DNA from 2 places in the Faecalibacterium sp. BIOML-A1 genome. Region 2 is predicted to be linked to the other one. Evidence: a T-box and tRNA genes for the amino acid it is inferred to sense, from the RefSeq annotation. Region 2 holds a T-box; the other holds one or more tRNA genes.
The links. The T-box of region 2 lies ahead of metG (methionine--tRNA ligase). A T-box ahead of a tRNA ligase gene usually reads a tRNA of that ligase, here a tRNA-Met.

Region 1 (7,031 bases), on a different contig from region 2:
GTCCTCGACCCGGCCCATACGCTCGGCAGCGCCCGAAAAATAGACCAGCGCCTCGGTGAGCGTGGTCTTGCCGCTGCCGGCATGACCGGCAATCAGGATATTGCGGATGTTGTTGCTTGCGTATTTCATATCGGTTTTTCCCTCATTTCCGCCGCACGGAGCATTCTCTCCGCTTTTGTGGCATATTTTACAAAGATAATACCACACTTAAAATGATTTTTAAATATTTCGTTTGAAAATTCTGACGAATCAAGCGCCAAACTTCGGGGCAAGGTTTTGTGCAAGTTGCACGGCAGTGCCAAAGTTTATTGTAAAATCCACAGCGATACGCTATAATAAAAGGCAGAATAAAGGCACAAGGAGCATACCAAAATGAAACGCACGGATTACATCAACTGGGATGAATATTTCATGGGCATTGCGCTGCTCACGGCCATGCGCTCCAAGGACCCCAACAGTCAGGTGGGCGCGTGCATCGTCAGCTCGGAAAACAAAATTCTGTCCTTGGGCTACAACGGTATGCCCATTGGCTGCAGCGACGACGAGATGCCCTGGGAGCGGGAGGGCGCACCGCTGGACACCAAGTATATGTACGTGTGCCACGCCGAGCTGAACGCCATCCTCAACAGCGCCCACAATAACCTGAAAGGTGCGCGGGTGTACGTGACGCTGTTCCCCTGCAACGAGTGCACCAAGGCCATCATCCAGTCGGGCATTGCCGAGGTGGTGTACTACGGCGACAAGTACCACGACAGCGATTCCAGCGTGGCGGCGCGGTTCATGTTCAAAAAGGCCGGCGTGAAGCTGACTGCCTATCAGTCCACCGGACGGAAGGCAGAGCTGGAGCTGTGAACTTTTTTCATAGCATCTTGACTTTTGTGTGGGATTGCATATACTAAGGGTAGGAAGTTGGTTAGAACATTCCATTGTATCCACGCACAAAAAAGAGCCCTCTCAGAGTTGCAGCTCCGAGAGGGTTCTTTTTGTGCTTACTTGCCCTTGCGGTGACTCTCAAGCCACTTGCACAGGAAGTGTGCAGCTACCTGTGCTGCGACAGCCACCAGAAAATTGGTTAGAATGGTGTCCATGGTATCCACCCCCTTCTGTTGCCAGAATGGAGAAGGGCAGCACAGCCAGTATAGCATATCCGACAGGGTATTGCAATTTTTTCAGAATCCCAGTATAATATATAATATAAGTATAAATATACAATGAAATTTGCATAGAGAGGGAAATATACAATGAGCCTGAAGAACCGCAGCTTTTTGAAGCTATTGGACTACACCCCTGCCGAGATCGAAGAACTGCTGGACCTTGCCGCAGACCTGAAGGCAAAAAAGAAGGCCGGTATCCGCCACAATGACCAGCTGGCAGGCAAGAACATCGCCCTGATCTTTGAAAAGACCTCCACCCGCACCCGTTGCAGCTTCGAGGTCGCTGCCCACGATCTGGGCATGGAAGTGACCTACCTTGACCCGTCCGGCAGCCAGATCGGCAAGAAGGAGTCCATCGCCGACACTGCCCGTGTGCTGGGCCGCATGTTCGACGGCATCGAGTACCGGGGCTATGGCCAGCAGATCGTGGAAGACCTTGCCCACTACGCCGGTGTGCCGGTGTGGAACGGCCTGACCAACGAGTTCCATCCCACCCAGATCCTGGCCGACTTCCTCACCATCCGGGAGCACTTTGGCCACCTGAAGGGCATCAACTTCGTTTACTTCGGCGATGCCCGCTACAACATGGGCAACAGCCTGATGGTGGGCTGCGCCAAGATGGGCCTGAACTTCACCGCCTGTGCACCCAAGAAGTACCAGCCGGACGCTGCCCTCGTGGCCGAGTGCCAGAAGATCGCTGCCGAGACCGGTGCCACCCTCACCTTTGAGGAGGATTCCGCCAAGGCCGCCAAGGGTGCCGACGTGCTGTACACCGATGTGTGGGTGTCCATGGGTGAGCCGGTGGAGGTGTGGGCTGAGCGCATCAACGACCTTGCCGCCTACCAGATCAACCAGCAGCTGATGGACATTGCAGGCCCGCACGCTGTGTTCATGCACTGCCTGCCCGCCTTCCACGACCACAAGACCACCGTGGGCAAGGAGATGGGCGAGCGCTTTGGCCGCGATGCCATGGAAGTGACCGATGAAGTGTTTGAAGGCCCCCAGAGCATCGTGTTTGACGAAGCCGAGAACCGGATGCACACCATCAAGGCCGTGATGGCTGCGACCCTTGGCTATGTAAAATAACGGATCACAAATAAAAAAGGGAGGCTGCGTTTGCAGTCTCCCTTTTGCTTTGCCTGTTAGGCTTCCTTCAGCTTCAGCACGCCAGCCTGTACCAGACGCTTGCGCAGCAGTGCACCCACGATGCAGCTCACCACGATCTTGGCGAGGTCCAGCGCAATGAACGGGTACACGCACACCGAAAGCGCATAGCCCAGCTCGCACTGCATCTGGAACACGAACCATGCGGTGCCCAGCACGTAGCAGGCGGCATCGCCCAGCACAAGGCCGACACCGGAGATCACCGGCTGGCCCTTGCTCTTTTCGATGAACAGACCGCCGATGAAGGCCAGCAGCAGGTAGCCCACCAGATAGCCGCCGGTGGGGCCTGCCAGCTTGGCAATGCCCGCGCCGTAGCCGGAGAACACCGGCACGCCCACAAGGCCGATGAGCAGGTACACCGCCACGCTCAGGGTGCCGAACTTGGGCCCCAGCAGCCATGCGGTCAGGCAGATGACAAAGTTTGACAGCGAAATGGGAATGGCTCCGATGGGCACGCTCAGCGGGCCAAGCACGCACAGCGCGGCGGCCATCAGTGCGGTGACGGCCATCTGATAGGTGGTCAGTTTTTTGTTTTTCATAGAATAGAATTCCCCTCTGTTAAAAATTTACAAGGCATCTGTGCCCGAGTATAACGCGGCAGAGGGAAGACGGTCAACAATGAAGTTACAGCAGGGTTTACAATAGGGCGTGTTGTAATGCGTCGTAGAATATGGTAAGATGATAACAAAAAAGATTGACCGTCCTGCTTCCAAACTGTGCGGTCAATCTTTTTGACAAGCGGGATGGAAAGCTGACCCTTGCAGTCAGCGCCCCTTCTGTATTTATTATACCGCATCAGCGTTATTTGTCAAGGAGGTTCCCTATGGGTGGAGGACACGTATCGCGCCCCGATTTCGGGATGCCGCAGCCGGACCCGGCCTACCCACTGACCGAGTTCTACCTGCTTTTGCAGCACGCACTGGACAAAGCGGGCCGCTTTGCGCTGCCTGCGCTGTATGCCCGCGTGCAGGCACCGGCCCGGCACATCTATCTGGACGAGGCGCGGGAATATTTGAGCCTTTCGCCTACCGGGCGGGAGGGGGATATCCGCCTGCTGGCCGAGGGCAGTCTGCAGCTGCTGTACAGTACCCTGCACGTCCAGCCGGACGGCACGCCTGCAGCCCTGCTGCTCACCGAGGAGTGCACCCGCGCCACGGTGGCGGTGCAGCTGCTGCCGCCCTTTGTGTGGGAGGACCCGCTGCCGCCGCTGCCGGACACCCCTGCGGCGCTGACGCTGCAGCTGACCATGCAGGATGTGATGCAGGCCGATACCGACCCGGAAGCGCTGGGCAGAAAGCTGGCTGGCACAGCGGCGAACAAGCGCTGGCTGCACCATCCGAAGGCCGAGACCTTCCTTGCAGAACGGGTGGCCCTGCTGCAGAGAGTATATAAAAGGTGATTTTCATAAATTTTTCCTGCAATGCAATCTTCGGGGGCGTTCAGCCGTGTATAGGGTGAATGTCCCCCGTGGAACACGAATTCCACCAGCCCTGTACAGGCGGTAAAGGAGAGCTTGAAACTATGGGACAGCTGACCAGAAACGAAGTATTTACGCTGGCAGTGCAGAAATACAGCGATGCTGTTTACCGCGCTGCCATACACAACAGCCGATGCACAGCCGATGCCGAGGACGTGGTGCAGGATGTCTACGAGAAGCTCCTGCATTATAATGGTACGTTTGAGAGTGAGGAGCACCTCAAGGCGTGGCTGCTGCGGGTGGCCATCAACCGCTGCCGGGACCTGACCCGCGCAGCCCATCAGAAGGACACCGAGCTGGACGAGAACCTGCCCGCGCCCGATGCGTTTGAGGACGGCAGTGTGCTGGACGCAGTGCGCGCCCTGCCGGAAAACTACCGCAATGCCATCTATCTGCATTACTACGAGGGATACACGGCGGCGGAAATCGGCCGGATGATGGGCGCACCGTCCAACACGGTGCTGAGCTGGCTGCGGCGTGCCCGGGCGCAGTTACATACGATGCTGAAGGAGGAGATCGAAGATGAGGTGGTATGAGTACAAGATGGAGACGGACGACCTCTACGCCCCGGACGATCTGAAGGCAAAGCTGCTGGCCATGACAGACCAGTTGACCGAAGAAGAAAAGGCCCAGCCCATGATGAAAACCGACGCACCGGTACCAGCTCAGTCCGCCCCGGTGCAGCCGAAGAAGAAACTGATCCGCTTCCCCGCAAAGCGGGTGGGCGTACTGGCGGCCTGCCTTGCTGTGTGCGTGGTAGGCTATGGTGCTTTTGCCACCGGACAAATCGGCCTTGGCGCAAAGAGCAGCAGCCCGGCGGTCTATTATTCTGCGGACAGCACTGCGGCGGTGATGGCGGCAGGCGGCGCGGACCGCGCCGCTGTGGACAGCCCCATGGCAGCCGATTACAGTCTGAACACCATGGCGCTGGAAAGCGGCGCAGACAACGGCACCGCTGTTTATTCGGAGGACGACGCGGCAGCAGCGGCCCATAGCACCGACCACGCAAAGATCATCTACACCGCGAACCTCAGCCTGGAAAGCAAGGACTACGACGCAGCCCGCGCTGCGCTGGATGCTGCCCTTGCTGAAGCGGGCGGCTATCTGGAATCCAGCAGTGAATACTCGGATGCCGGTGACAGCCGCAGTGTCAGCCTGACCTACCGGGTGCCGCAGCAGAACTACGAGAACTTTCTTGCCGCCGTGGCCGAAGCAGGCAACGTGACCTACAAAAACCAGCAGGCCGACGACGTGACCGCCCAGTACATGGACGTGGAGACCCGGCTTGAGAATCTCAAGAACCAGCGAACCCGCCTGCAGCAGCTGCAGCAGCAGGCCGACAACCTCTCCGACCTGCTTGAGATCGAGTCCAGCCTGACGGATGTGCAGAGCCAGATCGAGAGCTGGCAGAGCCAGATGGACTGGTACAACGATCAGGTGGAAGAGTGCACCGTGTACGTGAGCCTGAGCGAGGTGAGCACCTACTCGCCGCCCAGCGAGGGCTTCGGCAGCCGCTTTGTCAGCGCCCTTTCCGCTGGCTGGCAGAACTTTGTGGGTGGCCTGCAGCAGGTCATCGTTGCCCTTGCCGGTGCATGGCCGGTGGTGGTGATCGCAGCCGCCGCCTGCGCAGGGTTCGTGGTTTGGAAAAAGAAGAAAAAATAAATCAAAAAAATACTTGACATCCGCCCGCCCTTGTGGTATTATACTTGAGCAGTCAGCGAGAACCGCTGAGAGCACAAAGTAAATATCGCGGGGTGGAGCAGTCTGGTAGCTCGTCGGGCTCATAACCCGAAGGTCGTTGGTTCAAATCCGGCCCCCGCAACCACCAAGCGTTCTGAGATCTCTCAGAACGCTTTTTTGTTTGCCACTGGCGTATTGCAGTTTGCTGCGGTATACTGGAACCGGGCAAACAACAGCACAGGAGGTGCTTTTTTATTATGGTACAGGTAGACCTTATCACCGGCTTTCTGGGCGCAGGCAAAACCACCTTTCTGCGTCGGTATGTCCGGTATCTGGTGGCACAGGGCCACAATGTCTGCATTCTGGAAAACGACTTCGGCGCAGTGAATGTGGATGCCATGCTGGTGCAGGACCTTCTTGGCCCGAACTGCGACCTTGAGACCATCAGCGGCGGATGCGACTGCGACACCCACCAGCGCCGGATGCGCACCAAGCTCATTGCCATGGCCATGCGCGGGTTCGACCGGGTGGTGGTGGAACCCAGCGGCATCTTTGATGTGGACGAGTTTTTTGATGTGCTGCGGGACGACCCGCTGGACCGCTGGTATCACATCGGCAATGTGATCGCCATAGTGGATGCCATGCTGCCGGAAACGCTTTCGCCGCAGGCTGAGTATGTGCTGGCATCCGAGACGGCCAACGCGGGCCGGGTGCTGGTCAGCCGTACCCAGTTGGCCGGGCAGCAGCAGACCGCTGCCGCCGTGGCCCACCTGACCCGTGCGCTGGAGGGCTGCAAGTGCTCCCGCCGCTTTGCGCCGGAAGAGATCATCACCAAGGACTGGGCACGGCTTACCGATGCCGACCTTGCCGCCATTGCGGCCTGCGGCTGCAGGCAGGCCAGCTGCGAAAAGCTGCATTTTGACGAGCACGAAGCCTTCAGCTCTCTGTGCTTTCTGGAGCAGCACCTGACGCTGCAGCAGCTGCAGGCCGCTGCCGACCATCTGTTTGCGGATGCCGCCTGCGGCCATGTGCTGCGGGTGAAGGGCTTTGCACCGGACCCGCAGGGCACCACCGGCTGGCTGGAGCTGAACGCCACCGCTGCCGGCAGAACACTGGAACCCATCCCGCAGGGGCAGGATGTGCTCATCGTCATTGGCGAAGGACTGGACAAAGCGGCCATTGAAGCCCGGCTTAAGGCCTGAATTTTCAACACAAAAACAACAGAATGGTGAAAAACAGAAGGAGAAAGAGAAGGAGGTCATGAACAAGACCCGGCAGGCTCCCTCGGCACGGCGCATCATCGGCATGGTGGTGGGTGTTATCATCATCGCCTTTGGCCCCTTCATCCAGTTCTTCGATGGACATTTCTCCCAGAAGGCGCTGAAATATAAACAAGAAAAGGAATAACAAAAAGGCGTGGGCCTCCGAATGGAAGCTCACGCCTTTTACGATTACGATCAGAACTTGAACAGCGGGGTGCCTGCCAGCACATCGCCCTCGGCCAGCATCTTCAGCTCGCCCATGTCATCGCCGTTGGTCACGATGATGGCGGTAGC
Region 2 (7,031 bases):
TTGCGTACCTCGGCGCGGATCCGGTTCAGCTCCTCTTCCCGGGGCTTGCGGGCGCTGCGCAGCTCGGCCTTGACGATGCGGTTGTCCGCAAAAAATTCACGACTGAATTCAGTTGCCATTGCCTGCACCTGCTTTCTCCAGCAGATCGTCCAGCAGACGTGCGTCGTCCTGGGCGGTCAGATTGCGGGCCAGCAGCTTCTCGCACATCGCACGGGCCAGTGCCGTGGTCTGGGCATCGGCTTCCCGCAGCTTGCTCTGGCGTTCGGCCTCGGCGCTCGCCTTGCCGGCGGCCACGATGGCGTCCGCCTGCTTGCGGGCATCTGCCAGCAGCTGCTGCTTTTCGACCTCAGCCTGCTTTTCGTAGGCTTCGCGGCGGGCAGCGGCCTCATTGTCCACATTGCGCAGTTTTTCCTGCGCGGCGTTCATGGTCTCTGCGGCTTCCTTCTTGGAGGTCTCCGCATCGGCCAGGTTTGCGTCCACCATCTGCTGGCGCTTTGCGATCACGTCCTGAACAGGCTTGAACAGGAACTTGCGCAGCACCGCATACATGACGAGGACGTTCACGACGGTCCACAGCAGGTTAATATCCAACTTCAGCATTCGTCTGCGCCTCCGTTACTGACCCAGGAACAGGATGATCAGCAGTGCAACGACGAAGCCGAAAATTGCAGTACCCTCTGCCAGAGCAGCGCCCAGCAGCAGGTTGGTCTGGATCTTGCCGGATGCCTCGGGCTGACGGGAGATTGCCTCCGTTGCCTTACCCGTTGCGATGCCGATGCCGATACCGCCGCCAATGCCGGTCAGCGCTGCAATGCCAGCGCCCAGAGCAATCAAACCATTCATAGTAATAATCTCCTTTTAAATTCAGTAAATATCAATGGATCAGTCTTCTCCGCCCATGGTCTCTTTCATGAACAGCGAAGTCAGGAACACGAACACGTAGGTCTGGATCAGACCGTCGAACAGGTCAAAATACAGGCTGAACACCGCCGGGACGAACACGGGCACCACGAGCTTGATCAGCTCCATGATGACGAATGCGCCCAGCACATTGCCGAACAGTCGCATGCACAGGCTGGTGGGGCGGATGGCGATCTCGAGGATGTTCATAGGGGTCATGACCGGAGTGGGGGCAGACAGACTCTTGAGGAAGCCAACGCCGCCGCGTGCACGGATGCCGGCACCCTCGATCAGGACGATGCTCATCAGCGCCAGCGCTGCGGTCACATCCAGATCCTTTGTGGGGGGCTTGACGCCGAACACGCCGATCAGGTTGCTGAAGGCGATGTAGATGGCCACGGTCATCAGGTAAGGCACATAGCGCCTGCCCTTTTCGCCCAGCAGACCTTCAAAGAAATTAGTGCCTGCGAGGTAGGCCATTTCCAGCACGGCCTGACGCTTGCTGATATGGTCCACCTTCAGGTTTCTGGTAAGCAGGATCGAGCCGATGGTGACGATGGCCAGGATCACCCAGCTGATGACCACGGATTCCGGGATCTGCAGCGGGCCGACCTTGACGTATTCGACGGTCAGCTCTTCCATCAATGCTTTGGTCAGATTATTCAATTGTTTTTCCTCCTTCCTGAAGAATAGGGTTCCGGGGGTAAGACCGCCGCACCGCCCCGGCGGCGCAGCGTCCTTCTTATCGCTCGAAGAAAAGGCGCAGCTTTGTGAAAAAAGTAAGGAAGGTGTTCGGCTCTGTCCGGTCACACCCTCCCTCCTGCACGGGTCACTTCGTCTTTTTTCGTTGTGTATGATAGTACGATTGACGAAAATTGGCAAGTGGCTTTGTGCACATTCTACATTTTAGGTGGTTCTACTGCATTGATATACAAAAAAAGTTGTGCATCTTGTCCAATAAAACGTTCTTCACATGTACTTTTTCCACAAATTTCTTAGCCAATTCTTAGGTTTCAATGGCTTTTTCAGGGCATTCCGGGGAATATTTCCATCAAAAATGCCCCATTGTACATACTTTATATGCCCGATATATAAAATTCGTATAGGCGTCTCGTCCGGTATTACACCCGCTCCTATACATATTTATTATAACTGCATATCTAAAATCTGTCAGTCCGCCTGTTTTGCGCCGCGGCGGAACACCAGCCGGAAGATGGCACGGGCAAGCGGCCCGCAGTACAGCAGCTGCCAGCACAGGGCCATGGGCATATTGCAGCCCCATGTATGCGCCCAAGTGCCAAAGCCGGGTTCTTTAAACAGCACCGTTGCGATCAGGCTCATCACCGGGCACATGATGCACACGATCATCAGCGAGATGGCATAGGTGATGAACTGCGGACGATCTGTGGGCCGCATGAACATAAACGCCAATCCGGTGGCCAGTTTCTCCACCACGAAAAATTCCAGCACGCAGGCAATGGGAACCATGATCGGCATCTCGTGCAGAGCCATAACAAAGGTGGCATTGGTGACACCGCCTGTGTTCAGCGCCACATTGTAAACGATCATGCCATAGACCATAATTGCAGCCATGACAATGGTAAAGAAGATACGTTCCGGTAAAGTTTTAGGCATTTTGATTCTCCGTTTCTTTTGTGTCTAAATTTTTGCCGCAAAAAAGCCGCCCCGCGAAACTTTCATCTCGGGGGGCGGCGGCGACTACCATTCATTGACGCTATTTTAGCACAAATCGATCTGACGCATAATACCCTGTGGACACTTTCTCCCGTTTTGCGCAAAATCCTCCACAAACGGCCCGGAACTTCTGGGCAGCTTTGCTGTTGACTTCCTCGGCAGCCCTCCCTGCAGGGCACAGAGTTCCTCTCCAAAGGGCCCGATCGCCCGGGCACACCGCACAGAAAGCAGCATTTTGCACGTTCTATCTGCTGTTTTTCAAGAACTGCACAATTTTATATTTATATCCTTGTGCACTCTGCGAATAGACAAATCAATCAGGAATATGTATAATAAAGCCAGAAACCAGAGAAGTACAGCAGAAGCTCAAGAGAGAGCTAATCCCGCTGACTTGAAGCAGAAAGGAGCGAGACCGATGGTCGATATGGAACCCGCACAGCAGGGACAGGCTGTCGGGATTCGCTGAGAAGCAAAATAGAGGCTCACCACAAACGGGATGTTTCCCCCGTATAAAAACACAACAAAAATGAGCCAGTCTTGAGCATCAAAAATGCGATTACACGACAACCTGTCGATAAACTTAACCCCCAGCGATTCAAATAGATCCGCCGGAGATGATTCCTATGAAGGTATCTTTTGTACGGAGAACATTATTTGAATAGCAAAAAAGGAGTTCTACCAATGTACTAAGTAGTTTGCCCCTAGCGAATCTAACTCGAAAGAATGTGGTAATATGAAATTCATCTTTAGAATCTCGGTGCCGCACTCCATCAGTTAAGAGAAGGGTCAATCCAATGTACTAAGTAATCAGTCCCCTTGAAATAGATTCTCAGTTTCCAGTAGTTTCTAAGGAGAGTCACCCTATGAAACGTTTACTCCGAAAATGAGGAACCCCAAGGAGAAGAGGCTTATGACTCCGAAGAAGTAAGTATCCAGCCGGACGAGGGCTTGCAACCGCCTCGTCCGGCTGGTTTTATTTTGTGCTGTTTTCACCAACAGTCAACGCCCGATTTGTGCAAATTTTACGCTGCGCGGTTGAATACCGTCCTTTGTTTTTGCACTTTTCTGTGGTATACTGTGGAAAAAGATGGGAGGTGCATTTCATGGAGTCGTTCGTTTCGTTTTCCACTCTGTTCAACCTTGTGCTGACCGTTATCTGGTTCATCTCCGGCATTCGGGATCTTCAAGGCAAAGACCCGTTCCTCGATCTGCCGTTCAACCAGTATCACCGCGACCCGGAGTACCGCGCCTTCTGGCAGAAAAAGAACGGCGTGTTTTACATGCTCAACAGCATCGCCTTTCTGATCTTAGCCTTCACACCTGTTACATCGCTGATTTACCGTATCATCTTCGGCATCGCCATCGTGGGAGACCTTCTTTATCTTGTCGCTTACGAAAGCTGGAACCATAGTGCGGATTGACAGCCGGAAAGGGGCCACCATGAATTTGAATCTTTCGGACTGGGATTGGCTGAACGCCGCGCTGGGTGTGCTGTTTTTGTACCGCGGCATCCGGGATCTGTACAATGGCACCGGCACCGGATGGAGCACCGAGGACGAAAAGAAGCACTTCCGCAAATTTTACGGCATTGCTTCGATCCTTTGCGGTGCACTCTATCTGGTCAACACCTTTCTTCCCAGGGTCGAGCCGCTGCACTCCATTTTGATGGTGGCAGCGCTCGTGTTGTGCGCTGCCCTGCTGATCTCGTATCTGTGCTATACTCTGAGCAGGGACGACAAAAACAAAAAGTGAGAGGTTGCTATGGAAGTCATCTGTGCGATCTTAACCGCACTTTTCGGCATCGGGTTCGGCATTTTTATGGCGCTGCATCCGGAAGATGCCATTGCCCTGCGCTCCCGCAGGCGGTACACGCAGGTACCTGAGCCCACGGAAGAGTACATCAAATTGACCCGGCTGGAGGGCATCGTAGTTTCGGTGCTCTGTGCCGTGCTTCTGGTGGTTCTGCTGTTCGCACCCCAATAATACTTTGCAGCTTTCCTCTTGCGGATTTTTTCTCACCCTGTTACAATGAGAAAAAAACGCAGGAGGTTTTTTTATTATGGTCAAGCATGTGATCCTGTGGCAGCTGAAGGACGAGCTGTCCGATGCCGAAAAAGCCGCCGTCAAGGCAGGCATCAAGGAGGGTCTGGAAGGTCTGGCAGGCAAGGTCCCGGGCCTTGTGGAAGTGCATGTCAACATCAACGGTCTCCCCTCTTCCACCGCCGACCTGATGCTGGACACCACCTTTGAAAGCGCCGAGGCCCTCAAGGGCTACTCCGTCCATCCCGCCCATGTGGCTGTGGCCGACGGCAAGGTGCGGCCCTACACCAAGGCACGGTTCTGTCTGGATTACGAGATTTAATGTTGACAAACCCACCGTTTTTGCGTATTATAGACATAACAATGTAAATTGGCTGTGAAGAGAAGAGTACGCACCGTCTGCGCCTGACAGAAAGCCCGAAGGATGGAACCGGGCAGGCCGCGCGATGCCGAAGATGGTCTCGGAGCTGCGCAGGTGAAAATTGAGCCTGCGACGGGTGCGCCCGTTACCGCGCTGCGCCGTGCTTTTTGGCCCGGCAAAAGGCTGCGCCCGCAAGGGTGCGGCGAAGCAAGGTGGTACCACGAAAGTTTCAGGCTCTCGTCCTTGTCCGGCTCAGTCCGGCAGGATGAGGGCTTTTTTCGTCCCCCGCCAAATCAGGAAAGGAAGAGTATCAACCTATGAGTGAGCACAAGACATTCTACATCACCACTCCCATCTACTACCCCAGCGACAAGCTGCACATCGGCCACAGCTATACCACTGTCGCCTGCGACGCACTGGCACGCTTCAAGCGGATGCAGGGCTATGACGTCATGTTCCTGACCGGCACCGATGAGCACGGCCAGAAGATCCAGGACAAGGCTGCCGATGCCGGTGTGACCCCCAAGGAGTATGTGGACAAGATCGTAGCCACCGTCAAGGATCTGTGGAAGCTGCTGGACGTCAGCTACGACCGCTTCATCCGCACCACCGACGACTACCATATGGAGTCCTGCCAGAAAATTTTCACCAAACTGTATGAGCAGGGCGACATCTACAAGGGCGAGTACATCGGCCACTACTGCAAGCCCTGCGAGAGCTTCTGGACCGACAGCCAGCTGGTGGACGGCAAGTGCCCGGACTGCGGCCGCGAAGTGTACGACGCACACGAGGAAGCCTACTTCTTCAAGACCAGCAAGTATGCCGACCGCCTGCTGAAGCTCTACGAGGAGAACCCCCAGTTCATCCAGCCCGAGAGCCGCAAAAACGAGATGATCGCCTTCATCAAGCAGGGCCTGCAGGATACCTGCGTGTCCCGTACCTCGGTCAAGTGGGGCATCCCGGTGCCCTTCGACCCCAAGCACACCATGTATGTGTGGGTGGATGCCCTGAGCAACTATATCTCCGCGCTGGGCTACGGCAACGAAAAATATCACGACTACGACAAGTTCTGGCCTGCCGACCTGCACATGGTGGGCAAGGAGATCCTGCGTTTCCACACCATTCTGTGGCCCGCCATGCTGATGGCTCTGGATCTGCCTCTGCCCAAGCGGGTGTTCGGCCACGGTTGGCTGCTGATGAACGGCGGCAAGATGTCCAAGTCCGTGGGCAATGTGGTGGACCCTGTGATCCTGTGCGACCGCTACGGCGTGGATGCCATCCGCTACTTCCTGCTGCGTGAGATTCCCTTCGGCAACGATGGCATGTTCACCAACGAAGCCCTGATCACCCGCATCAACAGCGATTTGGCGAACGATTTGGGCAACCTGCTCAGCCGCACCGTTGCCATGTGCGAGAAGTACTTCGGCGGCACCGTGCACAATGTGGCCGGTACCGAAGCCATCGACACCGAGCTGGAGACCATGGTCAACGAACTGACCGCCAAGGTCACGGCCGACATGGACAGCCTGACCATCCCGCAGGCCCTGATGGAGATCTTTGCGGTCATCCAGCGCGCCAACAAGTACATCGACGAGACCGCTCCCTGGGCGCTGGCCAAGGACGAGGCCAACAAGGCCCGTCTGGAGAGCGTGCTGTACCACCTGTGCGAGGCACTGCGCGTGTGCGGCATCCTGCTGAACGCATACCTGCCCACCACCGCACCCAAGATGATGGAACAGCTGGGTCTGGACGCGTCTGCTCTGGACCTGACCAAGACCACCTACGGCGTACAGGAGACCTACACCGTGCACAAGGGCGAGGCACTGTTCCCCCGCATCGATGTGGCAAAGGAAATTGCCCACCTGAAGGAAGAGGACGAGAAGCGCAAGGCCGCTGCCGAAGCTGCCAACAAGGCCAAGGCTGAAGCTGAGAAGAAGGCTGCCGCCCCCGCCGAGGAGAGCACCGTGGACTTTACCCACGAGGAAGAGATCGACTTTGACACCTTCTGCAAGGTGGAACTGCGCGTGGCCGAAGT

Region 1: it encodes a tRNA-Met, which carries the amino acid that the T-box ahead of metG (methionine--tRNA ligase) is inferred to sense. The anticodon was not compared.

What each region holds. Positions count from the first base shown of each region.
Region 1 is NZ_WKZJ01000003.1:5,276-12,306, reverse strand. It holds gene GKG36_RS04295 (elongation factor G) at 1-129, opposite strand, end outside; gene GKG36_RS04290 (dCMP deaminase family protein) at 373-852, shown strand; gene argF (ornithine carbamoyltransferase) at 1,242-2,240, shown strand; gene GKG36_RS04280 (biotin transporter BioY) at 2,297-2,857, opposite strand; gene GKG36_RS04275 (hypothetical protein) at 3,142-3,717, shown strand; gene GKG36_RS04270 (sigma-70 family RNA polymerase sigma factor) at 3,840-4,331, shown strand; gene GKG36_RS04265 (DUF4349 domain-containing protein) at 4,318-5,457, shown strand; tRNA gene GKG36_RS04260 (tRNA-Met) at 5,544-5,620, shown strand; gene GKG36_RS04255 (GTP-binding protein) at 5,733-6,677, shown strand; gene GKG36_RS04250 (hypothetical protein) at 6,736-6,882, shown strand; gene GKG36_RS04245 (PTS glucose transporter subunit IIA) at 6,933-7,031, opposite strand, start outside.
Region 2 is NZ_WKZJ01000002.1:196,676-203,706, reverse strand. It holds gene atpA (F0F1 ATP synthase subunit alpha) at 1-119, opposite strand, end outside; gene GKG36_RS03200 (ATP synthase F0 subunit B) at 109-600, opposite strand; gene atpE (ATP synthase F0 subunit C) at 616-843, opposite strand; gene GKG36_RS03190 (F0F1 ATP synthase subunit A) at 883-1,566, opposite strand; gene GKG36_RS03185 (DUF2798 domain-containing protein) at 2,071-2,535, opposite strand; gene GKG36_RS03180 (hypothetical protein) at 3,699-4,016, shown strand; gene GKG36_RS03175 (hypothetical protein) at 4,036-4,347, shown strand; gene GKG36_RS03170 (hypothetical protein) at 4,357-4,578, shown strand; gene GKG36_RS03165 (Dabb family protein) at 4,655-4,957, shown strand; T-box leader at 5,003-5,244, shown strand; gene metG (methionine--tRNA ligase) at 5,314-7,031, shown strand, end outside.